Regions from separate parts of the Geodermatophilus sp. SYSU D00708 genome, predicted to be linked through region 3. Evidence: riboswitches for the same ligand, from Rfam matches in the RefSeq annotation. Region 3 holds a riboswitch; each other region holds the start of a gene.

Region 1 (6,870 bases), on a different contig from region 3:
GAGCTCCAGTCGGGCCGGCCGGTCATCGGCATCGCGCAGACCGGCTCGGACCTCGCCCCCTGCAACCGGCACCACCTGGTGCTCGCCGAGCGGGTGCGCGAGGGCATCCGGGACGCCGGCGGCCTGGCCATGGAGTTCCCGGTGCACCCCATCCAGGAGACCGGGCGGCGCCCGACGGCGGCGCTCGACCGCAACCTGGCCTACCTCGGCCTGGTGGAGGTGCTGCACGGCTACCCGCTCGACGGCGTCGTGCTGACCACCGGTTGCGACAAGACCACCCCGGCCTGCCTGATGGCCGCGGCCACCGTCGACCTGCCGGCGATCGTGCTGTCCGGTGGGCCGATGCTCAACGGCTGGCACGACGGGGAGCGGACCGGGTCGGGGACGATCGTCTGGAAGGCCCGCGAGCTGCTCGCCGCCGGGGAGATCGACGAGGCCGGGTTCGTCGACCTGGTCGCCTCCTCGGCGCCGTCCCCCGGCCACTGCAACACCATGGGCACCGCCTCGACGATGAACGCGATCGCCGAGGCCCTCGGCATGAGCCTGCCCGGCTGCGCCGCCATCCCCGCGCCGCACCGCGACCGCGCCCGGATGGCCTACCTCACCGGCCGGCGGATCGTGGAGATGGTGCACGAGGACCTCAAGCCGTCCGACGTGCTGACCCGCGAGGCGTTCGAGAACGCCGTGGTCGTCACCTCCGCCATCGGCGGCTCCACCAACGCGCCGATCCACCTGGGCGCCCTCGCCCGGCACGCCGGCGTCCCGCTGGACCTGGCCGACTGGCAGGACCTGGGGCTGACCGTCCCGCTGATCGTCGACGTGCAGCCGGCCGGCCGGTTCCTCGGCGAGGAGTTCCACCGGGCCGGAGGGGTGCCCGCCGTCGTCCACGAGCTGATGGCCCACGGGCTGGTGCACGAGGACGCCCTCACCGTCAACGGCGCGACGATCGGCGAGAACTGCCGGGACAGCGCGGCGACCGACCGCGAGGTCATCCGCACCTTCGACCGGGCGCTGCTGCCCGACGCGGGCTTCCTCGTGCTGCGGGGCAACCTGTTCGACGACGCGATCATGAAGACCAGCGTCATCTCCCCCGAGTTCCGCGAGCGCTACCTGTCCGACCCCGCGCACCCGGGGGTGTTCGAGGGCCGCGCCGTGGTCTTCGACGGGCCGGAGGACTACCACGCCCGCATCGAGGACCCGGCGCTCCAGATCGACGAGACGTGCCTGCTGGTGATCCGCGGCGTGGGCCCGCTGGGCTACCCGGGCGCGGCGGAGGTCGTCAACATGCAGCCGCCCGCGGCGCTGATCAGGAAGGGCGTGCACGCGCTGCCGTGCATCGGCGACGGCCGCCAGTCGGGGACGTCGGGCTCCCCCTCGATCCTCAACGCCTCACCCGAGGCCGCGGCCGGCGGCGGGCTGGCGCTGCTGCGGACCGGGGACGTCGTCCGGATCGACCTGCCCGCCGGCCGGGCCGACGTCCTGCTGCCCGACGAGGAGCTGGCCGAGCGCCGCCGGGCGCTGGAGGAGGCCGGCGGCTACCCGGTGCCGCCGTCGCAGACGCCGTGGCAGGAGATCCAGCGCTCGATGGTCACCCAGCTGTGCGACGGCATGGTCCTGCGCCCGGCGGTGGGCTACCAGCGGGTCGCGCGGACCGCGGGCATCCCCCGCGACAACCACTGAGGCCTCACCGCCCGGGCGGCGGCCCGCCCTGCACGAGCGCGACCGCCTCCGCGGTGAGCCGGGTGACGGTGGCGAGGTCGCCGGCCGCGATCCGGTCGCGCGGCACCATCCACGAGCCGCCGACCGCCACGACGGCGTCGAGGCGCAGGTAGTCGGCCAGGTCCGCGGGGCCGATGCCGCCGGTGGGCACGAACCGCACCTCGCCGAACGGAGCGGCGAGCGCGGCGACCGCGCGGGCACCGCCGGAGGTGCCGGCGGGGAAGAACTTGACGGCCGTCACGCCCAGCTCGAGGGCCGCCTGCACCTCGGTCGCGGTGACCACGCCGGGCAGGGCGGGGACGCCGTGCTCGGCGCAGCGCTCGACGACCGCGCGGCTGAGGCCGGGCGAGACCACGTAGCGGGCGCCGGCGGCGACGGCCCGGTCCACCTGGGCGGGGGTCAGCACGGTCCCCGCCCCGACGAGGACGTCCCCCCGGTCGGCCACGGCCCGGATGGCGTCGGCCGCGGCGGGGGTGCGGAAGGTGACCTCGGCGACGGGCAGGCCGCCGGCGACGAGCGCGTCGGCCAGGGGGCCGGCGTGCCCCGCGTCGTCCAGCACCACGACCGGGACCAGCCGCGCCCGTTCCAGGGCGGCCAGCACGTCGGTCACCGGTCCACCACGTTCCGCAGCTCGCCGCCGGCCAGCAGCGCCGCGAGGTTGGCGGAGACGAGGTCGTCCGCGCCGACCGGCCGGCCGCCGGCCGCGTGCGGCGTGAGCAGCAGGTTCGGGGCGTCCCACAGCGGGGAGTCCGCGGGCAGGGGCTCGGTCTCGGTCACGTCGAGGGCGGCGCCGGCGAGGCGGCCCTCTCCCAGAGCGGCGACGAGCGCGGCCTCGTCGACCGTCGAGCCGCGGCCGACGTTGACCACGAAGGCGTGCGCCGGGAGCGCGGCCAGTCGGCCGGCGTCGAGGGCCCGGGTGGTGCCGGGGGTCGAGGGCAGCACCATGACCAGCACGTCGGTCCGCCCCAGCTCGGCGTCCAGGTCGTCCTCGGCGACGACGGCGAACCCGGAGCGCTCCCCCGCGCTGCGCGCCGCGCCCCGGACGGAGGCGCCCAGCTGGGCCAGCAGGGGCGCGAGGGTCTGCCCGATGGCGCCGAACCCCCAGATGAGCACGCGGGCGTCGATCAGGGTGGTGACCGCACCCTCGGGGTGCAGCGGCTGCAGGCCGCCCAGCTCGCGGGCCCAGCGGTGCTCCGCCTGCGCGCGGGCGGCCGCGGGCAGCCGGCGCACCAGCGCGAGCACCATCGCCAGGGCGTGCTCGGTCACCGTCGCGCTGTGCAGCCCCACCCCGGCGGTGACGACGACGTCCTCGGGGAAGCCGGCGGCGAGCACGGCGTCGGGTCCGGCCGCCAGCGTCTGCACCCAGCGCAGCCGCGGCATCCGGCCGGCGACGGCGGCGAGGTCGGCCGGGGCGTTGCCCCACACGACCAGCGCCTCGGCGTCCAGGTGCTCGTCGGGGACGGGGGCCGAGGCGTCGTAGGTGACGGCGCGGACGCCGTCGGGCAGGTCCGGCGCCAGCGGGACGGAGTCGGGCAGCAGCAGCTTCACGGGGGGCCTCTCGTCGCAGGTCAGGCGGCGACCGGGCGCCGCCCCGGGACGGCGTCGTCCTCGAGGCGCAGGTCGCGGCCACGGGTCTCCGGCGACAGCAGCATGGCGACGGCGGAGATCCCGATCATCCCCATCGTGTAGACCGCGACCGGCCACCAGCTGCCCGACGCCCAGGTGATCAGCGCGGAGGAGACCAGCGGTGCGATGCCGCGCCCGAAGACCGAGGAGAACTCGCGGGCCAACGAGATGCCGGCGTAGCGGTAACGGGCGCCGAACACCTCCGCGTAGAACGCGCCCTGGCTGCCCACGCCGAGGGCGGCCCGCCGGAGGTCGGCCTGGTCGACGGGGTGGTCGTCGGTCTCGAGCGATGCTCGGGAGGTGCTCACGGGAACTCCTGCCGGTGGAGGCCTGCAGGCACATGGCACACCCGGACACCCGGCGCCGCCACCGCAGGGCGGCCGCCGGTCGTCCCGCGGAGCGGGCGTCAGCCCCGGTAGTTCACGTGGACGTGGTCGAAGTGGTTGGCCGTCACGCCGCCGCGGTCGGCCATCGGCTCGAAGGACCCGTTCGGCGACTGCAGGATCCGCTGCTCCCAGATGAGGTACTCCACGCCGAGCTCGGCCCAGTGGTCGCGGTGGTACTGGACGATGGCGTCGCCCAGGGCCGCGTCGGTCAGGACCATGTAGTCCACGGCCAGGCCGGAGGGGTGGCCGTGCGGGTCGGTCGCGCTGGCGCGGGTGCCGCCCAGGGTGATGTCGGCGGCGCCCGGCACGTTCGAGACGACGGCGTTGGCGGCGGCCTGCGCGGCCGGCTTGATGCTCCCGGCGGTGTTGGTGATCCGCGCGACCGCGCCCGGGGCCGCCGCGCGCGCCGGGGCGGCGGCCGCCGGTGCGGGGGCGGCGGGTGCGGCCTGCTCGGCGGCAGCGGCGGCTTCGGCCTCGGCGGCTGCTCGCGCGGCGGCCTCGGCCTCGGCGGCGGCCCGGGCGGCGGCCTCGGCCTCGGCCTGCTGCCGGTCCCGCGCGGCCTGGTCGGCGGCGGCCTGCGCCTGCTGCGCGGCGGTCTGCTCGGCCTCGCGGGAGGCGCGGCTGGCGGCGAGGTCCTCGAGCGGCTGCAGGTCCGGAGCCGCGTCGACCCGCGCCGGGGCGGACTGGGCGCTGAGCCCGAGCTCCGCGGCGACGCTGACCGACTCCGACGCGCCGGCCTCCGCCTGCGCGGCCGGCTCGACGCCGATGAGGGCGTTGGCCAGGACGGCGCCGGCGACGGCGGTGCCCAGGAGCAGCGCCGGACGGCGGCGCGAGCGGGGCTTCCCGCGGCGGTCTGCGCGGGAGGAGGTGGTGGTGCGGGGGTCCATGGGGTGTTGCTCCGAGGTGTGCGAGCGCAGCGGCACCACGGCGGGGCGCGGGCTGCGGCGGGGAGGTCGGGCGGGGGGCGGCGGCGGTCCGGGCGGGCCGGTCCGCGGCACTCCGGGGGACGGCGGGGGCGCCGGTCGAGCGAGGGTGCTCGGGGGTGCGGCGGGTGCGGGCCCGGGACGGCCGCGTGCGGTCAGGTGCGCCGGCGCGCCCGGTACCGGAGCGACGAGGGGCGTCCAGCAGCGCAGGGGCACGCCATGCGGCGGCTCTCCGTTCTTCCGTGAGCCGCCTACCGAGTTAGCTGACGGGTTCGGGCGGGAAGCAGCCCTACCGGCCCCGGGCACGTGGCCCGGAGCGGATTCACCCCAGTACTGCGGTGGGTCCCCGGCTCGCCCCGGAGGGCGACTCGGCGGCGTCCGCCGGCTTCCCCGGAGGGGGACGTGACGACCGGGCGGACCCACCGACAGTAACCGGCGTTATGCGTTTGTGACAATCGCGCGCCGACGATTCGTCGGGTGATGCGTGTCGCGCCTTCCCCGCCCGACGGTCGGAGCTGGTACGCGCCGTCGATCCGCGTGCGCGGGGCCGCCCGCGCCGTGCGTGCACGTACCGCGGTGGTCGGTGCCCGCAGGACGCGGTAGGTGCACACCCCGTCGTCGGGGCCGCGGGAAGGGTCGCGGGAAGGGCCGGAACGCCGCCCTATGGTGGGGCCGTGGAGGTCTGGTTCAACCCGTCCTGCTCCAAGTGCCGCGCCGCGCGGGCCCAGCTGGAGGAGGCCGGCGTCGAGTACACGCTGCGCCGTTACCTTGACGACCCGCCGACCGAGGACGAGCTGCGCGCCGCGCTGGCCGCCCTCTCCCTCGAGCCGTGGGACGTCACGCGGATGTCCGAGCCGCTCGCCCGCGAGCTGGGCCTGGCGGACCGGCCGCGGGACGCCGACGCGTGGATCCGCCTGCTCGCCGAGCACCCGCGGCTCATCCAGCGCCCGCTGGTGCTCACCGACGACGGCCGGGCGTGGATCGCCCGTGACGACCAGACCCTCACCGAGGTGGTCGCGGCCGGACGGCGCCCCGGCCAGGACGGCTGAGCCCGGTCGGCGCTACCGGCCCAGCAGCCGCCGCAGCCCCGTCACGGGTGCGCGCAGCGACCACCACGCCAGCCGCACCGGCACGCCGGCCGCGGCCCGGGCCCCGCGCACGCACAGGCGCCGCAGATCGGCGTACTCGGCGGGCCGCGGACGGTTCGCCGCAGCGGGCCGTGGGCCCGCGGCGGGCGCGGCCTCGTCGGGGGGCGGCGTCGCCGGGACGATCAGGTCGACCGTCGTCCGCCGCCGGGGCGCCCGCAGCGACTCGAACGACGGGATGGGCGGCGGCGTGGGCGCGTCGTCGTCGGCCTCGATGCCGGCGGCGACCGCCTCGGTGTGCACCTCGGCCTCCGAGGGGGCCGTGCGGGGCACGCGGGCGACCGGCTCGGGGACGACGGTGCGGATCGCGGCGATCAGGCCCGGGCCGAGCCCGTCGATCGCGGCGAGCTCCCGCCGGCTGAGGCCCGCGAGCTCCTCGGTGGTGGTCACGCCCGCGCGGAGCAGCGCGGTCACGGCCCGCCCGGGCAACCCCAGGTCGCGGATCGTCCCCGCCGGCCCGCCCCCCGGCGACTCGATCGACATGCCGCTCAACGTAATCGCTGCCCGCCGTCCGGGCGCAGGTGGACCGGCGCGGGGCGCTGCCGAGCCGCGCGTCACTCGCGGGTGGAGGTGTCCCCGGTGTGGTGGGCGCAGCCCGGCGGGCCACTACCGTCCGGCTCCTCCCACGGACCGGCCGAGCAGCGCGGCGAGCCGGTCGATCGCCGGTGCGTCCTCGGCCACCGGCCGGGGCGGCGCGAACGGCTGCCGGCCCTCCGGGAGGCGCCCCAGCAGGTCGCGGCTGAACGCCAGCTCGCGCTCGGCGAGCTCGTCGGGGAACGGCGCGGGCCGGCCGGTCGCGCGGGCGAGGTCCCAGCCGTGCACCAGCGTCTCGACGGTGCGCAGGCGCACGAGGGCGGGGCCGGGCAGCGTGCCGGCGGGCAGCGTGTGTGCCCGCTCCAGGACCCCCGGTTCCCGCAGCGCGGCCAGCAGCTGGTCGGCCGAGTCCCGGTGACTGGCCGCGGGGTCCTCCCCCAGCTGGTCGACGGAGGCCCGCCGGCCGAGCTGGTCCAGCGGCGGCAGCGGCTCACCGCGCAGCACGCGGACGACGAGCCGGTTGCCGCCGACGAGGTG
Region 2 (6,870 bases), on a different contig from region 3:
GTCGTACTCGTTCGACCAGGAGCGGCCCGAGACGCTGACCATCGGCGGTGTCGACGCCGACCGCGTCCTGCAGCGCGACGCCGCGCTGCTGTCCCCGGCCGCCGCCCGGTACGCCGTCCTGCCCTCCGGGCACCCGCAGGGCTACCAGGACTGCTTCAACGCCTTCTACGCCGACGTCGCGGTGGCGGCGGCCGGCGGGGAGGTCGGCGGACTGCCCTCCTTCGGCGACGGGCTCCGGGCGGCCCGGCTGACCGCGGCGGTCGTGGAGTCGGCCCGGACGGGCAGCTGGGTGGAGGTCGCGGCCTGAGCGGCGATCCGCACGTGGTCCGCCCGAGCGGGCTGGCGTCAGGCGGCCGGCTCGTCGGCGAGCTCGGGGAAGCCTGCCGGGGAGCCGGCCGGCAGCCAGCGGCCGAGGCGCTGACGGCTGAACAGTTCGTCGAGGACCATGTGCGCCGCGCCGGGCAGTGCCGGGTCCGGCGCGAGCGTCGAACGGCTGATCCGCAGGTCGCGGGTGGCCAGCGGCAGCGAGCGCTGGTAGACCGCCTGCCGGACGGCGGCGAGGATCGCGTCCCCCGCGAGCGCCACCCCGCCGCCCAGCAGCACCAGGGACGGGTTGAAGAAGTTCACCAGGGTGGCCACCGTCTCGCCGACCAGCTGCCCGGAGCGGCCGAGCAGCTCGACGGCGACCGCGTCGCCGTGCTGCGCGGCGGTGGCGACGTCGGCAGCGGTGATCTGGCCGTTCGTGTCGAGCACCTGCCGCAGGCGGGGGCTGCGTCCGTTCTCGGCGGCGTGGGTCGCGTCCCGGCCGAGGGCCGCGCCGCCCGCCAGGGCTTCCAGGCAGCCGACGTTGCCGCAGCGGCACACGATCCCGCTCGCCACGTCGACGCTGGCGTGCCCGATGTCGCCGGCGGCCCCGTTCGCGCCGCGGTGCAGGTGGCCGTCGGAGATGAGGCCGGCGCCGATGCCCGTGCCGATCTTCACGTAGACCACGTTGTGGTGCTCCTGGGCCGCGCCCATGCGCAGCTCTCCCAGTGCCATGAGGTTCACGTCGTTGTCCACCCAGACGGGGACGTCGAACCGTTCCGAGAGCCGGGCCCGGACCGCGTACCCGTCCCAGCCCGGCATGATCGGCGGGTTGACCGGGGTGCCCGTGGCGAACTCGACCGGTCCGGGCAGCCCGACGCCGATCCCGTACACCGGCGCGTCAGGGACGGCGGGGTCCTCCAGCAGGCCCTCGAAGAGCGCGCCGACCCGGGCGAGGGTCGCCTCCGGCCCGGCGGCGATGGACGCCGGCTCCTGGACGGAGGCCACCACCCGGCCGGTGAGGTCGGTGACGCCGGCGGCGATGTGGGTGGCGCCCAGCGGGGCGACCAGGACCAGGCCGGCCGTGGCGCGGACGGCGAGCTCGCGGGGCGGCCGTCCACCGGTCGAGCGACCCAGCTCGGACTCCTCCAGCAGGCCGCTGTCGAGCAGTTGCGTGACGCGTTGCGTGACCGCCCCCCGGCCGAGGCCGGAGACGCGGGCCAGTTCGGGTCGCGACCGAGCGCGCCCGCAGCGGACCAGGTCGAGCACCGTGACCAGCCCGTCGAGTTGGTCGGTGCTCACGGGGGCGCGAGTGGCCACTCCGGTTCCGACGCTCACCCCCACCCCTCCCTCACCAGGCGCCCGCTTGACTTCTGCATGGGCGAAGCACAACATACCTACGACTCCGACAAAAGTGGAGTGGTGGTCGTGAGATCCACTCATCTCCGGCCCCTCGGATTCTCGCCCAGGCGACCGCGTTCGTCCCCCGTGTGGAGGGCCCTGTGATGCCCGGCTCCCCCGCCCATCGCCGTCCCGGGGACCAGGCCGTGCGCGCGGCCGCCACCCGCCGGGAGCCCGTCCGGAACCGGACCGGGCCCCGGCCTGCCAGCCCGCTGCCGGAGGCGTGAGCCCCCGGCGGCACCGGGTCCACCACGGACCTCGGGGTGTGCCGCCCGGCCACCCCGTCGAGCAGGAGCGCTGCCTCTCGCAGCGACGACAGGAGAGGAGCCCCACGTGGGCAAGCTGGATGGCAAGGTCGCCGTCATCACCGGTGGTGGGCGCGGTCAGGGCCGCTCGCACGCGGTGCGGCTGGCGAGCGAGGGTGCCGACATCGTCATCTGCGACATCACCCAGCAGGTCGGCTCGGTGCCTTTCGCGACCGGTCGCCCGGGTGACATGGAGCAGACCGTGGCGGAGGTGGAGAAGTTGGACCGCCGCTGCGTCGCCGTCGAGGCCGACGTCCGCAGCACCGCCGACATGCAGCGGCTCGCCGACACCGCGATGAGCGAGTTCGGCCGGATCGACTTCCTGCTGGCCAACGCCGGCATCCTCAGCCTGTCGGACACCACCTGGGATCTCACCGACGAGCAGTGGGACGACATGATCGACATCAACCTGACCGGCGTGTTCAAAGCCTGTCGGGCGGTCGTCCCGCACATCCGGGCCGGGGGCAACGGCGGTTCGATCATCATCACGTCGTCCATCGCGGGGCTGCGTGGCGTCGCCGGCTGCACGCACTACACCGCGGCCAAGCACGGCATCGTCGGCCTGATGCGCACGCTGGCCCGTGAGCTCGCGCCGGAGATGATCCGGGTCAACACGCTGCACCCCACGGGCGTGGACTCGCCCATGTCGAACAACGACTACTTCCCGAAGTGGCTGGAGGAGCACGAGGACCTCGGCAACGCCATGCGGTTCAACCTCATGCCGGTCGACGCGATGCCGATGGCCGACGTCTCGGCCGTGGTCGCGTTCCTCTGCTCGGACGAGGCCAAGTGGATCACCGGCACGACCGTCCAGGTCGACGCCGGCTTCATGCTCAAGTAGTCGCCCGGGCCCCGGGCCGCCGTCCTGCTCCGGGCGGACGGCGGCCCGGCAGCTCAGCGGCGGTCGAGCAGCGCGCGGGCCGCGGCGTACCCACCCAGGCCGCTCACGGCCCCGCCGCGCACCGTCCCCCCCGAGGAGGCCGCCACCACCCGCGGGTGCGCCGTCGCCGCACCCCAGGTGCCGACCTCGGCCGGCGTCGCGGCGACCGGCCAGGACAGGTCGCCGTGGAAGATGTGTCCGCCGGGCATCGCCAGCGACTCCTCGACGTCCAGCGGCGAGGCGGCCTGCAGGCACGGCTCGCCGGCGGCGTCCCGGGCGAGGCAGTCCAGCAGCGGCTCCTCCAGGTGCGCGTCGAGCTGGGCGACCACCCGCCGCACGGCCTCCCGGCGGGTGCCGACCGGGTCCTCCCGGAACAGCGCCGCCGGGGTGTGCAGGCCGAACAGCGTGAGCGTCTGGTGGCCGGCCGCCCGCTCCTCCGGCCCGAGGATCGACGGGTCGGACAGCGAGTGGCAGTAGACCTCGAACGGGATGACGTCGGGCAGCCGGCCGGCGGCGGCCTGCGCGTGGGCTGCGTCGAGCTGGCCGGCGGCCTCGTCGACGTGGAACGTGCCGGCGAACGCGACGGCCGGGTCCACCCCCGACCGCAGCCGGGGCAGCCGCGCCAGCACCATGTTCACCTTGAGCTGCGCGCCGTCCGGCGTGGTCCGCGGGGCGACGCCGAGCAGCCGGTCGAGGACGGCGGGTGCCGCGCCGGAGACCACCCGCGCGGCGTCGACCGCCCGCTCGGTGCCCTCGTCGTCGGTCCAGTGCACGGTCACGCCGTCCGGACCCGGGTCGAGCGCGGTGACCGTCGCCCGGGTCAGCAGCTCCGCTCCGGCCCCGCGGGCGGCGGCGGCCATCGCCCCGGTGACCGCGCCCATCCCGCCGACGGGCACCCGCCACCGGCCGGTGCCGTTGCCGACCAGGTGGTACAGGAAGCAGCGGCCGGCCAGGCCGTCGGCGGCGTGCACGTCGGCGAAGGTGCCGATCAGCCCGTCGGTCAGCGCCACCCCGCGGACGACGTCGTGGGAGAGCTCGTCGGCGACCACGTCGGCGAGCGGCCGCTCGGCGAGGTCGTGCCACAGCTGCGGGTCGCGCAGCCGTCCGGCCAGCTGGTCGGGGGAGAGCAAGGGCTCGGTCAGCGTGGGGGCGAGGTCCTCGGCGAGGTCGGCCAGCCGGCCGTAGAAGCGCCGCCAGCCGGCCAGCTCGGCGTCGGACCCGGTGAGGTCCCGGAAGGAGGCGGCGGTGGCGGGCCCCTCGTCCCGCTCGACCAGCAGACCGGTGTGCCCGGGGACGGCGGTGTAGGAGGCCACCGCGCGGTCGGCCAGGGTCACCTCCAGCCCCAGGTCGGCGACGATCCGGTCGGGCAGCAGGCTGACCAGGTACGAGTACGCCGACAGCCGGACGTCGACGCCCGGGAAGACCTGCCGGCTGACCGCGGCGCCGCCGACCTGCTCCAGCCGCTCGAGGACCAGCACCGACCAGCCGGCACGGGCCAGGTAGGCGGCGGCCACCAGGCCGTTGTGGCCGGCCCCGACGACGACGGCGTCGTACCTGCTGCGTGCGCTCACCCGGCGGACCGTAGCGGGTCCGGCGGGTGCTCAGCCGCCCTGCGTGGGAGCGTTCTCGCTCTCCGAGCAGTCCGCCCGGTTGCTGCCGGCCTCGGCGGCGCCGCAGTCGGTGGTGCCGCGGTCGACGTCGGTGTTGGAGTTGTTGCTGCTGCTGCACCCGGCGAGCGCCCCGGCGATGGCGAGCACGACCAGAGGTCGCTTGAGATCCATGGAGGGCACATACCCGCCATCCCGGCGGCGACCCCACGTGTCCCTTCCGCCACACCCGCCCCGGGGTCCTGCGCGGTTGAGTCGAGAGTCCACGAAATCACAAGCCGGTAATTGTCACGGCAGGGTCACGGCGCTTACGGTGTGTGCGTCCGCCGGGGCGCTCCGTCACCGCAATGGGTGACACCCCGCGGTCGCCGCCGAGCCGGTTCCCTCCTCCCCGGGGGAGCCGGGCCGGGGACCCACCGCAGCACTGGGGTGAAGCACGCACGGCCTCGGCCGGGCGCGCCGGGCGCCTTCCCGCCCGAACCCGTCAGCTAACTCGGTAGGCGGCTCGTGGAAGAACGGAGAGCCGCCACACCATGGCGTCCGCTCGCGCCGCCCGGCGCGCTGCCCTCGTCCTCGCCGCTGCCGTCGGCGTGGCCTTCGTCCCGACCTCGGCCGGTGCCGAGGAACCGGCCACCGCCCAGGAGGCCGCGGCCCTGGTCGCCGCCCGCGGGCACGACCTCGAGGTCGTCACCGAGCAGTTCAACGAGGCCCGGGAGGCGCTCGCCGCCCAGCAGGCCGCCGCGCAGGCCGCGGCGGCGAAGGTCACCGACGCGCAGGCGGTGGTCGCCGCCGCGCAGCAGCAGGTGACCGGCATCGCGCGCAGCGCCTTCACCGGCGAGAGCATGGGGTCGCTGCAGGCGCTGATGACCAGCGGCTCGGCCGATGAGTTCGTCAACCGGGTGACCCTGCTGCAGGCCGTCGCCGGCCACCAGGGCGAGGTGCTCGGCCAGGCGGTCGCGGCCGGCGAGGCCGCCACCGCGGCCCAGGCCGAGGCCGACCGGGTCGCCGCCGAGGCGCAGCAGTCCTATGACGCGGTCGCCGAGCAGCAGGCCGACCTGCAGGCCCAGATCGCCGAGTACCAGGCCGACTACGCGCGGCTGACCGCCGACGAGCGCCGCGCCGCCCTGGCCGCCGCGGCCACCGCGCACGGCGGCGAGGAGCGGGCCAGCCGCGGCGAGCGTCCGGCGTCGACCGGCGGCTCGGCGCCCGTCGTCGCGGCCAGCGGCTCGATCCAGGCGGTCATCGACACGGCCATGGCGCAGCGCGGCAAGCCCTACGTCTGGGCGGCGTCCGGCCCGGGCTCCTACGACTGCTCCGGCCTGGTGCAGTACGCCTTCCGTGCGGCCGGGATCAGCCTGCCGCACTCCAGCCGCATGCAGTCGCAGATGGGCCAGCAGGTCTCCCGCGCCGAGGCGCGCCCCGGTGACCTGGTCGCCTTCTACAGCCCGGTGAGCCACATCGGCATCTACATCGGCAACGGCCAGATGGTGCACGCGCCGACCTCCGGCGACGTCGTCAAGGTCGCCAGCGTCGACGTCATGGGCGCCACCCCGCAGTTCAACCGCATCGCCGGCTGAACCGACGCGCCAGCCCGCCGGAGCCCCCGGACGCCACGTGCGTCCGGGGGCTCCGTCGTGTCCGGGGACTTGACGGTCCGAGTGGTCAGTGCGAACACTGCTCTCGAAAGAGATCGCCGTTCACGACAGGGAGGGCCGACATGGCGCAGGCGTGGCAGTGGACCTGGGCGGGCGTCGCGTTCGCCACCGAGCTCGGCGCGCTGGCCGCCCTGGGCCTGTGGGGGTGGAGCGTCGGCGCGACGACCGCGACGCGATGGCTCCTGGCCCTCGGCGTCCCCCTGACCGCGGCGGTGCTGTGGGGACTGTTCGCCGCGCCGCAGGCCGTGGTGCAGGTCGCGGCGCTCGCCGTCCTGACGAAGGTGGTGGTCTTCGGGGCCGCCGGCGCGGCCCTGCTCGCGGTCGGGTCGCCGCGCGCGGCCGCCGTCCTCGTCGTCGCCGCGGTGCTGGGCAGCGTGCTGTCCGGGCCGCTGACCGCGCAGCCGGCACCCCAGGCCGCGGTCAGCGCGCCGCCGGCCGGCTGACCTCCTGCAGCAGCCCCCAGACGAACCGCGCCCGGATCCCGCCGGGCAGGTGCACCTCCCAGCGGGTGACCACGCCGGGGTCCACGCTCCGCGCGCCCGGCAGCCCGACGACGTCGTCCAGGACGTGCTCCCACACCCGCAGCCGGCCGGCCGTGGCGTGGGGCACCGGCGAGCCCGGCGCGCGCACCAGGTGCTCCTGGAGCACGGAGCCGCCAGGGGCGGAGAGCACCTCCCAGTACAGATGCGGCCACAGCGGCAGCGGCCAGCGGCGGACCT
Region 3 (6,870 bases):
CCGAGGGCGTCACGGCGCTGCACGCGGTCGGCGAGGTCTTCGAGGCGATGGTGCGGGCCTCCGGGCGGGTCCCGCAGATCTCGGTGGTGCTCGGCCCCGCGGCCGGTGGCGCCGCCTACGGCCCGGCGCTGACCGACCTGGTGATCATGGCGCCCGCAGGCCGGGTCTTCGTCACCGGGCCCGACGTCGTCCGGTCGGTCACCGGCGAGGAGGTCGACCAGGAGCAGCTGGGCGGCCCGGACACCCACGGCCGGCGCAGCGGCGTCGTCCACGTGGTGACCGGGTCCGAGCAGGCGGCGCTGGACACCGCCCGCGAGGCGGTCGACCTGCTGGCCGCGCAGGGCTCCTTCGCCCCGGCCGCCGGGGAGCCCGAGGTCGACCTGCGGGCGCTGCTGCCCGAGCAGCCGCAGCGCGCCTACGACGTCAAGCCGCTGGTCGCCGCGGTGCTCGACGGCCCCGGCCTCGAGCTGCACCCGCGGTGGGCGCCGAACATCGTGACCACCCTGGGCCGGCTGGCCGGGCGGACCGTCGGGGTCGTCGCCAACAACCCGCTGCGCCTGGGCGGCTGCCTGGACTCCGCGTCGGCCGAGAAGGCGGCCCGCTTCGTGCGGATGTGCGACGCCTTCGGCGTCCCCCTGGTGGTCCTCGTGGACGTCCCGGGATACCTGCCCGGCGTCGGCCAGGAGTGGGACGGCGTGGTCCGGCGCGGCGCCAAGCTGCTGCACGCCTTCGCCGAGGCGGTGGTGCCCCGGGTGACGCTGGTGACCCGCAAGTCCTACGGCGGCGCCTACATCGCGATGAACGCCCGCTCGCTGGGCGCGACGGCGGTGTTCGCCTGGCCCGGGGCCGAGGTCGCCGTGATGGGCGCCAAGGCGGCCGTGGGCATCCTGCACCGGAAGAAGCTGGCCGCCGTCCCGCCGGCCGAGCGGGAGGCGCTGCACGCGCAGCTGGCGGCCGAGCACGAGCGGATCGCCGGCGGAGTGAACCGGGCGCTGCAGATCGGCGTCGTCGACGAGGTGGTCGAGCCGTCGCGGACCCGGGGCCGGCTGATCGAGGCGCTGGCGTCGGCGCCGGCCGGGCGCGGCGCGCACGGCAACATCCCGCTGTAGGAGGAGGACCCGGTCGAAGGAGCAGATCGTCCGGACGCCGCTTCCCCGACGACGTCCGGACGACCGGTCCCGAGCCTACGACGGCAGGGCCGGAGCCCTCAGCTCGTCGTAGTCGGATCGTGATGAAGTCGAAGGCCCCGGCCCCCTCACCCCTCGCAGGCTCGGGGCGAGCCTCCGGCCGGGGCCTAGACCACCTGGTGGAGCCAGGTGATGGGGCTGCCGTCGCCGGCATGCCGGTAGACCTCGAGGTCGGCGTCCCAGGCCGCACCGAGGAGCTCGTCGACGCCGTGCCGGAACGCCTCGATGGACGTCGCCGTGGCGGCCAGGTGACGCAGCTGCTGCTCGGTGACGATGAGGTCACCGTTGGCGCTCGTGGGTGCCCGGAAGACGCCGTGGCCGGGCACGTACGACATGCGCTCGCCGTCGTTGCCGTGGCTGGCTTCCTCGGTCACCTCGAAGCGCAGCATGGGCCACGCGCGCAGCGCAGCCACCAGCTTCGCCCCCGTGCCGGGGGCGCCGGTCCAGGCGACCTCGGCACGGTAGGAACCGTGTGCCGCGGGCTGGTCGGCCCACGACAGGGAGACCGGCGCGCCGACGACGCGTTCGAGCGCCCACTCGACGTGCTGGCAGAGCGCCTTCGGGCACGCGTGCACGAAGACGACACCCTGGGTAGACCGTCGCTGCACGGGGCACCTCCATCGACTCGATCGGTCTCGTCTTCCCCAACGGACGATCGATTCGGTGACAGGCTGTGTTCGGCGGTTGTGGACCAGGGGTCCCGGGAACAGTTTGCACGATGGTCACCCGATCGCGCCAGTGCGGGTGGGACCAATGAGTCACATGTGACGGAAGGTCACCGCCTGAGCCTCTATGTGCTGGTCAGCGGGCCATACCACGCAGGCGGGACCGGCGTCCAGCACCGCGCCTCCACCCACACACCATCCACAGGATCTCCCCCGCGGACCCACAACTCGATCCCCAACCAGCCTCCACTCGAGGGTCGTTGATCACCCAGCGTAGCGATCAGGGCCCTGCGGACACGGGGAGCGACGCTGCCGTCAGGCACCGAGCGTGGCCTGGAGGTCCTCCCGCGGGACCACCCGCGTGGCCCGGAACGGCAGGCCCTCGGCGCCCGGCTCGGTCCAGTCCACGTCGACCACCTGGCCGGCCCGCAGGGTCCCCTCCGAGCGGCCCTCGACGACCGCGGCGTCCACCCAGCACGCGCCCGGCAGGTCGGGCGCCTCGACGAGGCCGGCCCGGCGGGCGTCGTCCCAGCGGATGACGGTCCCCTGCGTCGTGCCGCTGCGTGTCATGGGTCCAGGCTGCGCGGCCGGCGTCCGCCGGACAAGCCCACCGTCCACGCCTCGCCGGCGCCCGGCCGGGGTAGGGGCGCCGCATGGTGCGACAGCAGGGCATGGCCGACGCCGGGCGGGACGAGGTCGCCGCGATGGCGCTCGGCGCGTGGGACGCCTTCCTCGACCAGGCCTCGGCCGTCGACCTCGACCGGCCGACCCGGCTGCCCGGGTGGCGGGTGCACGAGGTGTGCGTGCACCTCGGCTGCTGGGACGACCACGCCGCGCTGGCCGACCTGGTCGCCTCGGCGCGCGCCGGCGGGACCGGGACGCCGGCGGACGTCGACGCCACCAACGCCCGGGTGACCGCCGCCCACCGCGACGCTCCCCGCGCGGAGGTGCTCGAGGCCCTGCGCCGCAACCGGGACGCCACTGCCCGCTACCTGTCCGACGAGCCGGTCGAGCTCGACACCGCCCCGGCGGTCGCCGTCGTCGGCCGGCTGCCGTTGCTCAGCGTCGTCCTGGGCCAGGCCTACGAGCTCGCCGTGCACGGTCTCGACCTGGCCGACGCGGGGGCGCCACCGGTCCCGGCACCGGTGCTGCAGGCGGGGCTCGCCGCGCTCGCCGACGTGACCGGCGCGCTGGCGGCGGCGAGCGGGATCACCGGGGGCGCCGGCCTGGCCACCCCGGACGGCGGCTGGCGGTTCGCCGCCGACGAGGACGGCTGGACCGTCCGGCGGCTGCCGCCCGGCCGGCCGACGGGGACGGCGGTGGAGGCGCCTGCCGACCTGCTGCTGGAGGCGGCGTCCGGCCGGGTCAACCCCGTCGTCGCGGTGGCCCGCCGCCGCCTGCGCGTGCACGAGATCGGCGGGCTGCTGGCGCTGGCGCCCATCGTGCAGTCGGCTCCGGGCATCCCCGGCGGGCCGATCCTGCAGCTGGCCGCCCAGACCCTCGGCGGCGTGGGCGGGCTCCTCGGCCGGTTGCGGGGACGCCGTTAGCCGGACCGGGGCCCGGCGGTCAGCAGCCGCCGGTGGCGATGCCGTGCTCGTGCAGCCACGGCACCGGGTTGACCCGGCTGGCGTAGAGCCCACCCTGGTGCACCTCGAAGTGCAGGTGCGGGCCGGTGGACTGGCCCTTGTTGCCGACCTCGGCGATCTGCTGGCCGGCGGTCACCACCTGGCCGGCGCTGACGAAGAAGCGGTTCACGTGGCCGTAGAGGGTGATCTGGCCGTCCGCGTGCTGCACGTACACCGCCTGCCCGAACCCGCTGGCCGGGCCGGCCTGGAGCACGACGCCGTCCTCGGGCACGTGGATCGGGGTGCCGATGGGCGCGGCGATGTCGATGCCCTGGTGCTGGGTGCCCCAGCGTGCGCCGTAGCAGGAGGTGACCCGGCCGGCGGTGGGCATGGCGGTGGCGCTCTGCGCGGCGGACACCGCCTGCGCCTGCGTCTGGCGCTGGTTCCAGGCCGCGCCCGGGTCCGCGGCACCCTGGGCGGCGAGCAACCGCTCCCCCGCCTGCCGCAGCTGCTCCTCCAGGGAGGCCTTCTCCGCGGCGCGGGCGTCGAACTCCGCCTGGGCAGCGGCCAGGTGGGCGTCGGCGGCGGCCTGCGCCTCGTCGGCGGCCCGGGCGGCCCCGTCGAGCCGGGTGACGGCCTCGTCCGCGGCGCGGTCGGCCTCGGCGACGCGCTGCTGGACGGTCAGGAACTCCTGGAGCTGCGCGGCGCGGTGGTCGCCGATGACCTCCATCGTGGCGGCCTGCTGCAGCAGCTCGGTCGGGTCCTGCGCGTCGAGCAGCAGCTCCATGTCGCCGTACCGGGTGTCGCCGCCCATGTAGGCCCGGCGCCCCAGGTCGGCGATGGCCTGCTCGGCGCCGACGACGTCGGCCTGCGCGTCGGCGAGCTCGGCGGCGGTCCGCTCGGCCTCGGCCTGCGCCTGGGTGAGCTGGGCGCGCGCGACCAGCGCGGCGTCCGCGGCGGCCTCGGCCTCCACGGTCATCCGCTGCAGCTGCTCCTCGGCGGCCTTCACCTGCTCCCCGATGCGGGCCACCTGTGCGGTCAGCTCCTCCTGCTCGGAGGAGGCGGGGGTGACGGGAGCGGCGAGCGCGGCCGGGGTGCCGGCCAGCAGGCCCGCTGCGGCGGCGGCGACGAGCAGGGCCCGGCGGCCTCGGCGGGGGGCGGTGGCGCGGTCGAGCAGGCTGGTGCGGTGGTGCAGGGTCGCCAAGGCGGCGGTTCTCCCATCCTCGCGGCCGCCTACCGGGTTAGCTGACGGGTTCGGGCCGGACGGCGCCCTACCCGCCCGCGCGCAGCGCAGGCAGGACTCACCCCAGTGGAACGGTGGGTCCCCGGTCCGCCTCGACCCCGAGGGGCCTGCGGCGGTTCGGCGGGGCCTGGCCGAGGCCCTCGGTTCCCGAGGAGCTGAGCCCGGCGAGGCCGTCGGGAAAGCTACTACGGATGTGACGGGTGGTCACGATCGGGTAACGCCCCCGGCGCGCCTCCTTGCCCGAAGGGGTGACCCTCGGCTACCACGCGCACCCGGACGACCCCGCTCCGGTGAGCCCGGACGCTACCGGCCGGCCGGGGCGGGCACCCCGTCGCCCACCTGCACCGACTCCGGTAGACGTTGTGCGTGCCCCCGACCGCGATCGCGCGCCGCGCCCGCGCGCGGGGACGCGGCAGACCGTCGGCATGAGATCCCGCACACGTTCTCCCGACACGCCGCCGACACGCCGGGCCCGGCAGCGCGGCCTGGTGGCCCTGTGCATCACCGAGATCACCAGCTGGGGCGTCCTCTACTACGCCTTCCCCGTCGCCCTGCGGGACATCACCGCCGACACCGGCTGGTCGGCCCCGACGGCGTCGGCGGCGTTCTCGGTGGGGCTGGTGGTCTCCGCGCTGGCCGGGATCCCGGTGGGCCACTGGCTCGACCGGCACGGCCCCCGCCGGGTGATGACGGCCGGCTCGCTGCTCGCGGTGCCCGCGACGGTCGGCATCGCCCTGGCGCCGAGCTACGGCTGGTTCCTGGCGGCGTGGCTGGTCGCCGGCGTGGCGATGGCCGCGGTGTTCTACCAAGCCGCGTTCACCGCGCTGGCCCGCTGGTACGGGGAGGACCGGGTGCGGGCGCTGACCGCCCTGACCCTGGCGGCCGGGCTGTCCAGCACGGTGTTCGCGCCGCTGACCGACGCGCTGCTCGCCGGCCTCTCCTGGCGGCAGACCTACCTGGTCCTGGCCGCGGTGCTGGCCGTCGTCACCGTCCCGCTGCACGCCGTCGTCCTGCCCGCGGCGTGGGCCCGACCGCGGTCGGGGACCCTGGAGGGTCACCGCGGGGTCCCGCCCGAGGTCCGGACGGCGGGGTTCCTGCTACTGGCCGCGGCGCTGACGCTCACCGCGTTCGGCCTCTACGCGGCCAGCCTCACCCTCATCCCGCTCCTGACCGGCCGCGGGTTCTCCAGCACCCTGGCGGCCACCACCCTCGGCCTGCTGGGAGCCGGACAGCTCCTCGGGCGGCTCGGGTACGCGCCGCTGGCCCGCCGGACCTCCCCGGCCGGCCGCGCCGTGGTCATCGTGCTGGCCTCGGCCGGGACGATCGCCCTGCTCGCCGGGCTGCCCGGACCCGCGGCCCTGCTGGTCACGGCCTCCGTGCTCGCCGGGGCCGCGCGCGGCGCGGGAACGCTCCTGCAGGCCACCGTCGTCGCCGAGCGCTGGGGCGCGGCCCGCTACGGCACGGTCGGCGGGTACCTGGCCGCGCCGGTCACCCTCGCCACCGCGGTGGCGCCGTGGGCGGGGACGGCGCTGGCCGAGGTCCTGGGCGGCTACCCGGCCGCGTTCTGGGTGCTCGCCGCGCTCGTCCTCGGGGCGGCCGGCGCCGCCGTCCTCAGCTACCGCGGGGAGGGCGGCCACGGCGGCACGCCCGGGACGGCGTCTGGCAGGCTGGAGGCTCCGGGGCGGTAGCTCAGCCGGTCAGAGCATGGGACTCATAATCCCTGGGTCGTGGGTTCGAGCCCCACCCGCCCCACCGGTGTGTGCGCTGGTCGAGGCATCGGCACCGCGGTGCACAGGTCGCCCACCCACAGGGCACTCCGAGGCGTGGTCGTGGGCGGCGTCCACGCGTCGGGCGAGGGCGTCGAGGATCTCGCGGAAGCGGCCGGAGCAGACGTCGAGGACCGTCCCAGGCGGCGGCCCTGAGCGAGAGGCTGCGGTCCGGGAGGCCCCGTGTCGATCTCCAGGACGCCGGTGTAGACGACCTCCTGCGGGACCTCGCGCAGCCGGGTGTTCCGGTGGCTGCTGGCGGGGCGCAGGCGTCGAACGCCTGCTGCTCGGTCAGCCCGTGCCGAGCCATCAGGATGCCGATGGCCATGCCGATGCGCCGGTTGCTCTGCTGGGCCGGTAGACCCCCAGGAGGCCCATCGACAGAGCGACCGGCCCGGGACGGCGGGGCCCCTCTCCCCCTGCGCCTGGAGCGCCCTCCCGGCG
Region 4 (6,870 bases), on a different contig from region 3:
GGCGGCCGGCGGCCGATGTCGGCCCGTTGACGTGGGTGGAGTGCGCCACGGGCGAGGAGGTCGTCGAGGCCGTGGACGGCGGCGGCGTCGACCTGTGCATCCTCGACGGCGAGGCGCAGCCGACCGGGGGACTGGCGCTGAGCCGTCAGTTGACCGTCGAGGTGGCCGACCGGCCCGCCGTCTGCGTGCTCATCGCCCGGCAGCCCGACCGCTGGCTGGCGCACTGGTCGCTGGCCGACGCGACGCTGCCGTTCCCGATCGACCCGCTGACCGCGCCGTCCGTCGTCGCCGACCTGCTGCGGGACCGGGTGGGACGCCGGCCGGCGACGCGCCGGTGACCGTCGGCACGCCCACCTGGCCCGCGCTGCTCACCCGGCTGCTGGCGGGCGAGGACCTCGGCGTCGACGAGGCGGCCTGGGCCATGCGCGAGGTCATGGCCGGTGAGGCCACCCCGGCGCAGATCGCTGCGTTCGCCATCGCGCTGCGCGCCAAGGGTGAGTCGCCCGAGGAGGTGGCCGGGCTGTCGGCCACCATGCTGGAGCGGGCCACGCCGGTGGACCTCCCGCTGGCGTGCGTGGACATCGTCGGCACCGGCGGGGACCAGGCGCACACCGTCAACATCTCCACGATGGCCGCGGTGGTGACGGCGGCGGCCGGGGTGCCGGTCGCCAAGCACGGCAACCGGGCGGCGTCGTCGTCGTCCGGGGCGGCGGACGTCCTCGAGGCGCTCGGGGTGGTGATCGACCTCCCGGCGGAGGCGGTGGCCGCCTGCGTGCGGGAGGCCGGGATCGGCTTCTTCTTCGCCCCCGTCTTCCACCCGGGGTTCCGGCACACCGCGGTCCCGCGCCGGGAGATGGGCGTCGGGACGGTCTTCAACTTCCTGGGCCCGCTGGCCAACCCGGCGCGGCCGGTGGCCGCCGCCATCGGCTGTGCCGACGCCCGGATGGCGCCGGTGCTGGCCGCCGTCCTGGCCGGGCGGGGGATGCGGGGCCTGGTGTTCCGGGGGGACGACGGCCTCGACGAGCTCACGACCACCACCACCTCGTCGGTGTGGGTGGTCCGCGACGGGCAGGTCGAGCCCGACCGGCTCGACCCCACGGCGCTGGGCATCGAGACCCCTCCGCCCGGGGCGCTGCGCGGCGGGGACCCGGCGTTCAACGCCGACGTCTTCCGGCGGGTGGTGGCCGGGGAGCGAGGGCCGGTCCGCGACGCGGTGCTGCTCAACGCCGCCGCCGCGCTCGCCTCGTTCGACGAGCGGGCCGGGCGGCTGCACGACGTCCTCGCGACCGGGGTGGAGCGGGCCGCGGCGGCGGTCGACGACGGGCGCGCGCAGGAGCAGCTCGAGCGCTGGGTGAGCGTCAGCCGGTCACTGCGCGGCTGAAGGAGCTAGTCGGCGGAGTCGAAGCCGATGGAGAAGGCCGCCTCGAGGTCGTGCCGGCTGTACGCGCGGAACGCGATGTGCGTGCCGGTCTCCAGGACGCCGGGGACCTTGTTGATGCGGCCGGCCACGACGTCGGCCACCTGCTCGAACTCGCGGACCCGCACCACCGCGATGAGGTCGACGTCCCCCGCGACCGAGTAGACCTCGCTGACGCCCTCGAGGTCGGCGACGGCCTCGGCCACCTCGGGGATCGAGTCGGTGGCCGCGTCGATCATGACGATGGCGGTGATCACGCCGGGGATGCTAGCCGGGCCCCGGTCCGCCCGACGGCGGCGCGCGAGCCGGGGGAGACCCGGTCGGGGCGGGCCCGCGTGCCCAGTGGCCGGCTGTCGGCGAACGGGTCGCGGTCGGCGTGGCCGGCCTCCACGCGGTCGAGGAACGCGGTGTAGCTCCCGGTGCCCGGGGCGGCGCAGGCGAGGGTGCCTGTGACCTGCACCAGCCGGGTGCCCGGCTTCTCCATCCAGCGCAGCACCAGTTCGGTCTCGTCGACGGAGGCGGCCAGCTCGTCGTCCGGACCCAGCGGTGTCTCGGCCGTGGCCAGCAGTCCGGCCAGGGTGGCCCGAACGGAGGCGCCCCGCGGCGCGCAGCCCGCGGCCACCAGGCGGCCCCGGCGGACGACGGACAGCTGCCAGCCGCCCTCGCCGTCCGGGCGGGCGAGGACCAGCTCGGCGACCGCGGCCAGCGACTCCAGCCGCTGGCGCCGGCGCACCGCCCGCACCAGCACCGCCACGCGGTCGCGGAGCACGGCGGCGTCCTCGTAGCGCTCCTGGGCGGCGAGCCTGTCGACGCGGGCCAGCAGCGGTGCGAGCAGGGCCTCGGGGTCGGCGGCGACCGCGGCGCGCAGCACGCCGGCGATCTCGGCGTACTCGTCGACCGACTGGGCGCCGGTGCAGGGCGCGCCGCAGCGGCCCATCCCGGCCAGCGCGCAGGCGGTGCCGAGCACCTTGAGCGACAGCCGGCCGGTGCACTGGCGCAGCGGCAGCGACTCGTGGACGGCGGCGACGGCGGCGTCCGCGGCCCGCCGGTCGGGGAAGGGGCCGAGGAACACCCCGGCGCCGGGGCGCACCCGGCGGACCACCGACAGGCGCGGGAAGGGCTCGTCGGTGAGCCGCACCCACAGCGCCCGTTCGGGGAACCGGGAGCGCCGGTTGTAGCGCGGCTTGTGCTCGGCGATGAGCCGCAGCTCCCGGACGGCGGCCTCGAGGTCGTGCGCGCAGGGGATCGCGTCGACCCGCCGGGCCAGCGCGACCATCTCGGTGATCCGGCTGCGCTGCTCGGCGGCGGTGAAGTAGCTGCGCACCCGGCTGCGCAGGTCGTTCGACGTCCCGACGTAGAGCGGCTCGTCCCGCGGGCCGCGGAACACGTAGACCCCCGGGCCGGTCGGGACGGCGTCGGCCAGGTGGCGCTTGCGCAGCCGCTCCGGGTCGACCTGGCGGCTGAGGGTGGTGAGCTCCTCCAGCGTGGTGATGCCGAGGGGACCCAGCCGCTCGAAGAGGCCGTGCAGCACGTCGACCGTGGCGCGGGCGTCGGCCAGGGCGCGGTGGCACGGTTCGGCGTCGGCGCGGAAGAACGGCGCGAGGGTGGCCAGCTTGCAGTTGGGCACCTCGTCGCGGGTGAGCAGCCGGCGGGCCAGGACGGCGGTGTCGACCGAGGCCGCCGCGGGCCAGGGGATGCCGTTCTCCGCGCAGGCCGCCTTGAGGAAGCCCAGGTCGAACGGGGCGTTGTGGGCGACGAGGACGGCACCCCGGGCGAACTCCAGGAAGCTGGGCAGCACCGCGCCGATGCGGGGGGCGGCCGCGACCATCGTCGTGGTGATGCCGGTCAGCACGCTGATGTAGGGCGGGATCGCGCAGCCCGGGTCGACGAGGGTCTGGAACTCTCCGAGGACCCGGCCGCCGCGGACCTTCACCGCGCCGATCTCGGTTATCGCGCTGTCCTTCGGGGAGCCCCCGGTGGTCTCCAGGTCGACGACGACGAACGTCACCTCCGCGAGCGGGGTGCCCAGCTCGTCGATGGTGGCCTGCTCGTAGCGGGGGAGGCCCGCCGCGGCTCGCGCGGCCGTCCCGGCCAGGTGGGCGGGGGAGAGCGGCACCTGCCGGGGAAGGGAGGACGGCACGGGGCGGACGGTAGGTCGGGCCAGTGACAGTCCCGGGGACGCGCGCCGGGTCCCGGCCGGATCGCGACCGCCCCGGGACGCCGCGCGGACGGCGGGCACCGCGCGGGCGCACGGAACTGTCGGTGGCCGTCCCTACCGTGCCAGCCGGACCGACCGAGGCCATGGAGGGCCTCCACGACCGGGGTCGGCCGGGTGAGGAGTGGGCCATGTTGATCGACTGCGAGACCTGCACCGTGCGGGGCACCGGCTGTGCCGACTGCGTCGTCACCGTGCTGCTGGGGGCGCCGCCGGGCTGGCGGACCGAGGACCCGACCGTCGTGCCGATGACCGCGCGGCGCGGCGCGGACGCGACCGGGGACGGCGTCGTCCCGGGCCCGGGCGTCGTCGTGGAGTTCGACGAGGTGGAGCGTCGCGCCGTGAGGGCCCTGGCCGAGGGTGGTCTCGTGCCGCCGCTGCGGCACCAGGCCGAGCCGGAAGAGCGGTCGGGTGGGGCCGGGCGGGGCCGGCGGCGCACCGGGTGACCCGGCCCGTGCGGCCGGGTCACCCGCAGGCGGGCGCGGGGTCCATCCCGGCGGCGTGTCGGGCCGGGCGATCCTGTGGATGTCCCCACAGTTCCCGCTGGCCCCATTTGTCACAACTTCATCACGCCCGTACGGTGAGCCGGTCCGACCGGGTGGTCGTCGCCCGCAGAGAGGTGACCTCGGCCGGGCACCGCCGAATCGCCCGACGCGTCCCCGTGGCGCCGAGGGGGAACCGGGGACCCACCGCAGCACTGGGGTGAGTTCTCGCGTGCGCCGGTCCGCCGGGGCACACGCGCCGGCCCGCCGGCGCGCAGAGATAGGGCACGTCTTCCCAGCCCGAACCCGTCAGCTAACTCGGTAGGCGGTTGCTGAGGAAGAAACGGAGAGCCGCCGACCGTGGCGACCCCCCGCCCTGCCCTGGGGCATGCGCTCGACCAGATCCACTCCGACCTCCCGGTGGCCTTCCGCCGCCCGACGCTGCCCCGCCGCCTCGGCCGCGGGCTCGTCGTGGGCGCCACCGCGACCCTCGCCCTCACCCTCCTGCCGGGGACCGCCGCCGCGGATCCGGAGCGCGCCGCGAGCGCCGCCCAGGCGGCCCAGCTCGTCGCACAGGCCGGACACGACCTCGAGGTCGTCACCGAGCAGGTCAACGACGCCCGCGAGGCGCTGGCCCAGCAGCAGGCCGCGGTCGAGGCCGCTGACCAGGCAGCCGCGGCGGCCCGCGAGCAGCTCGGCGCCCTCGACGGCCAGATCCGCCAGGTCGCCCGCACCGCGTTCACCAGCGGTGACGGGATGCACGAGCTGGACCTGCTGTTGACCAGCGACTCGCCCGAGGACTTCGTGTCGTCGCTGGCCACCCTCGACGCGATCGCCGGCCACACCAACGACGTCCTGGCCGACGTGGCCGAGAGCGCCGCCGCGGCCGAGCGGGCCCAGCAGGAGGCCGACGCCGCCCGGGTCCAGGCGCAGGCGACCCTGGACGACGTCACCGCCCGCCAGGCGCAGCTCGAGGCGGACATCGCCGACTACCAGGCGCAGTACGCGGCGCTGTCGGCTCCGCAGCAGCAGGAGGTCGTCACGGCCCACGCCGGCCAGGCCGTGGCCGCGCCCGCGCCGGCGCCCGCCGCCAGCGGTTCGGCCCAGGCCGCCGTCGACACCGCGCTCGCCCAGGTCGGGGACCCCTACGTCTGGGGCGCCGGTGGGCCGAACGCCTTCGACTGCTCCGGCCTGACCCAGTACGCGTACGCCGCGGCGGGGATCAGCCTGCCGCACTCCAGCCGCATGCAGTCGACGATGGGCCGCGCGGTGTCCCGCGCCGACCTGCAGCCGGGCGACCTGATCTTCTACTACAGCCCGGTCAGCCACGTGGCGATGTACATCGGCAACGGCCAGATGGTGCACGCCTCCACGTCGGGCCAGCCGGTCAAGGTGGTCGGCGTGGACTCGATGGGCGGCATCACCGCCATGCGCCGCATCGCCTAGCGACCGGCGGCAGGGCAGCGGGCCGGTGACCTCCCGGAGGTCACCGGCCCGACGCGCGTCCGGCCCCCTGTCGGGGCCAGCTGGCGCCCCGCCCCGGACCCCCGCGGCCCCCTGCCGGGCCGCCGCCGGCCCCGTCCCGGGTCCCGCCCTGAGCTGGCGAAGGGTGAGGAGGACGGGGTCCTTACACGGTGGGGGGCAGGTGGTCCTCCTAGGATCGGCCGGGTGAGCGCCCGCCGGGCCGCGCTGCTGGTCGCGGTGGTCCTCGGGGTGGCGCTCGTCGTCGTCATCGTCGTCCGGACGCCGTGGACGCTGCTGCCCGACCCGCCCGGGGGACGCACACCGGTCCGCCCGGGGGCGGGCCTGCCGCCGGGGGTCGCCGAGCGGGCGGAGTCCTTCGCCGCGTCCCTCCGGCCGGCCTCCCTCGCCTCCCTGGTGCTGAGCCTCGTGGCGTCCGCGGTCCTGGCGCTGACCCCGCTGGGCCGCGGGCTGGTGACCGCGGTCGCCCGGCCGCTGGGCGGCGGCTGGGCCTGGCAGGTGCTGCTCGGCACGGTCGCCCTCGTGGTGGCCGGCCGCCTGGTCACCCTCGCGTTCGCCGCGTACGGGGAGACGGTGCGGCACCGGTACGGGCTGTCCACCCGCAGCTGGGCGCTGTGGTTCCGCGACGTCGCCGTCTCCACCGCGATCTCGGCCGCGGTCACCGCAGGGGTCCTGCTCGCGCTGGTGTGGCTGGCCCGGCACGCCCCCGGCACCTGGTGGGCCTGGGCGGCGCTGGTCGCGGCCGGGTTCGTCGTCGTCGGGTCCTTCCTCTACCCGGTGCTCATCGAGCCGGCGTTCAACCGGTTCGACCCGCTCCCGGCCGGGCAGCTGCGCACCGACCTGCTCGAGCTGGCGGAGGAGAACGGCACCCCGGTCGCGGACGTGCTCGTCGCCGACGCCTCCCGGCGGACCACGGCGCTCAACGCCTACGTCTCCGGCTTCGGCTCGACCCGGCGGATCGTCGTGTACGACACGGTGCTCGACCAGCTCCCCGACGCCGAGATCGAGTCGATCGTGGCCCACGAGCTCGGCCACGTCAGCGCCGACGACGTCCTCACCGGCACGCTGATGGGCGCGCTCGGCGCGGCCGCCTCGGTCGCGGCGCTGGGCTGGCTGCTGTCGTGGACCCCGCTGCTGCGCCTGGCGGGGGTGGACGGCCCCGGCGACCCGCGGGTGGTCCCGCTGGCCCTGCTGCTGGTGGCCGTGGGCTCGCTGGTCGCCACGCCGGTGCAGAACCTGGTCTCCCGGCACGTCGAGGCCCGCGCCGACCTGCA

The links. Region 3 has a riboswitch for cyclic di-AMP ahead of ACI79D_RS19875 (peptidoglycan DD-metalloendopeptidase family protein). Riboswitches for the same ligand answer to the same signal wherever they lie in the genome.
Region 1: another riboswitch for cyclic di-AMP. It lies ahead of ACI79D_RS02280 (hypothetical protein); the one in region 3 lies ahead of ACI79D_RS19875 (peptidoglycan DD-metalloendopeptidase family protein).
Region 2: another riboswitch for cyclic di-AMP. It lies ahead of ACI79D_RS01445 (C40 family peptidase); the one in region 3 lies ahead of ACI79D_RS19875 (peptidoglycan DD-metalloendopeptidase family protein).
Region 4: another riboswitch for cyclic di-AMP. It lies ahead of ACI79D_RS20555 (C40 family peptidase); the one in region 3 lies ahead of ACI79D_RS19875 (peptidoglycan DD-metalloendopeptidase family protein).

Annotation. Positions count from the first base shown of each region.
Region 1 covers NZ_JBJGYS010000002.1:82,475-89,344, reverse strand. The annotation lists gene ACI79D_RS02300 (IlvD/Edd family dehydratase) at 1-1,680, shown strand, start outside; gene eda (bifunctional 4-hydroxy-2-oxoglutarate aldolase/2-dehydro-3-deoxy-phosphogluconate aldolase) at 1,685-2,329, opposite strand; gene ACI79D_RS02290 (phosphoglycerate dehydrogenase) at 2,326-3,267, opposite strand; gene ACI79D_RS02285 (hypothetical protein) at 3,288-3,653, opposite strand; gene ACI79D_RS02280 (hypothetical protein) at 3,752-4,618, opposite strand; cyclic di-AMP (ydaO/yuaA leader) riboswitch at 4,888-5,038, opposite strand; gene ACI79D_RS02275 (ArsC/Spx/MgsR family protein) at 5,329-5,703, shown strand; gene ACI79D_RS02270 (hypothetical protein) at 5,716-6,282, opposite strand; gene ACI79D_RS02265 (TIGR03086 family metal-binding protein) at 6,406-6,870, opposite strand, start outside.
Region 2 covers NZ_JBJGYS010000001.1:271,316-278,185, reverse strand. The annotation lists gene ACI79D_RS01470 (Gfo/Idh/MocA family protein) at 1-307, shown strand, start outside; gene ACI79D_RS01465 (ROK family protein) at 346-1,605, opposite strand; gene ACI79D_RS01460 (mycofactocin-coupled SDR family oxidoreductase) at 2,038-2,850, shown strand; gene ACI79D_RS01455 (phytoene desaturase family protein) at 2,904-4,460, opposite strand; gene ACI79D_RS01450 (hypothetical protein) at 4,491-4,670, opposite strand; cyclic di-AMP (ydaO/yuaA leader) riboswitch at 4,871-5,014, shown strand; gene ACI79D_RS01445 (C40 family peptidase) at 5,030-6,073, shown strand; gene ACI79D_RS01440 (YrdB family protein) at 6,214-6,594, shown strand; gene ACI79D_RS01435 (hypothetical protein) at 6,572-6,870, opposite strand, start outside.
Region 3 covers NZ_JBJGYS010000027.1:59,910-66,779, forward strand. The annotation lists gene ACI79D_RS19855 (acyl-CoA carboxylase subunit beta) at 1-1,109, shown strand, start outside; gene ACI79D_RS19860 (DUF3145 domain-containing protein) at 1,295-1,795, opposite strand; gene ACI79D_RS19865 (hypothetical protein) at 2,168-2,422, opposite strand; gene ACI79D_RS19870 (maleylpyruvate isomerase N-terminal domain-containing protein) at 2,506-3,399, shown strand; gene ACI79D_RS19875 (peptidoglycan DD-metalloendopeptidase family protein) at 3,419-4,621, opposite strand; cyclic di-AMP (ydaO/yuaA leader) riboswitch at 4,653-4,747, opposite strand; gene ACI79D_RS19880 (MFS transporter) at 5,149-6,348, shown strand; tRNA gene ACI79D_RS19885 (tRNA-Ile) at 6,339-6,412, shown strand; partial or broken gene ACI79D_RS19890 (ANTAR domain-containing protein) at 6,710-6,870, opposite strand, start outside.
Region 4 covers NZ_JBJGYS010000030.1:10,192-17,061, reverse strand. The annotation lists gene ACI79D_RS20580 (hypothetical protein) at 1-338, shown strand, start outside; gene trpD (anthranilate phosphoribosyltransferase) at 335-1,381, shown strand; gene ACI79D_RS20570 (Lrp/AsnC family transcriptional regulator) at 1,387-1,674, opposite strand; gene ACI79D_RS20565 (DEDD exonuclease domain-containing protein) at 1,671-3,557, opposite strand; gene ACI79D_RS20560 (hypothetical protein) at 3,764-4,078, shown strand; cyclic di-AMP (ydaO/yuaA leader) riboswitch at 4,288-4,458, shown strand; gene ACI79D_RS20555 (C40 family peptidase) at 4,475-5,560, shown strand; gene ACI79D_RS20550 (M48 family metallopeptidase) at 5,783-6,870, shown strand, end outside.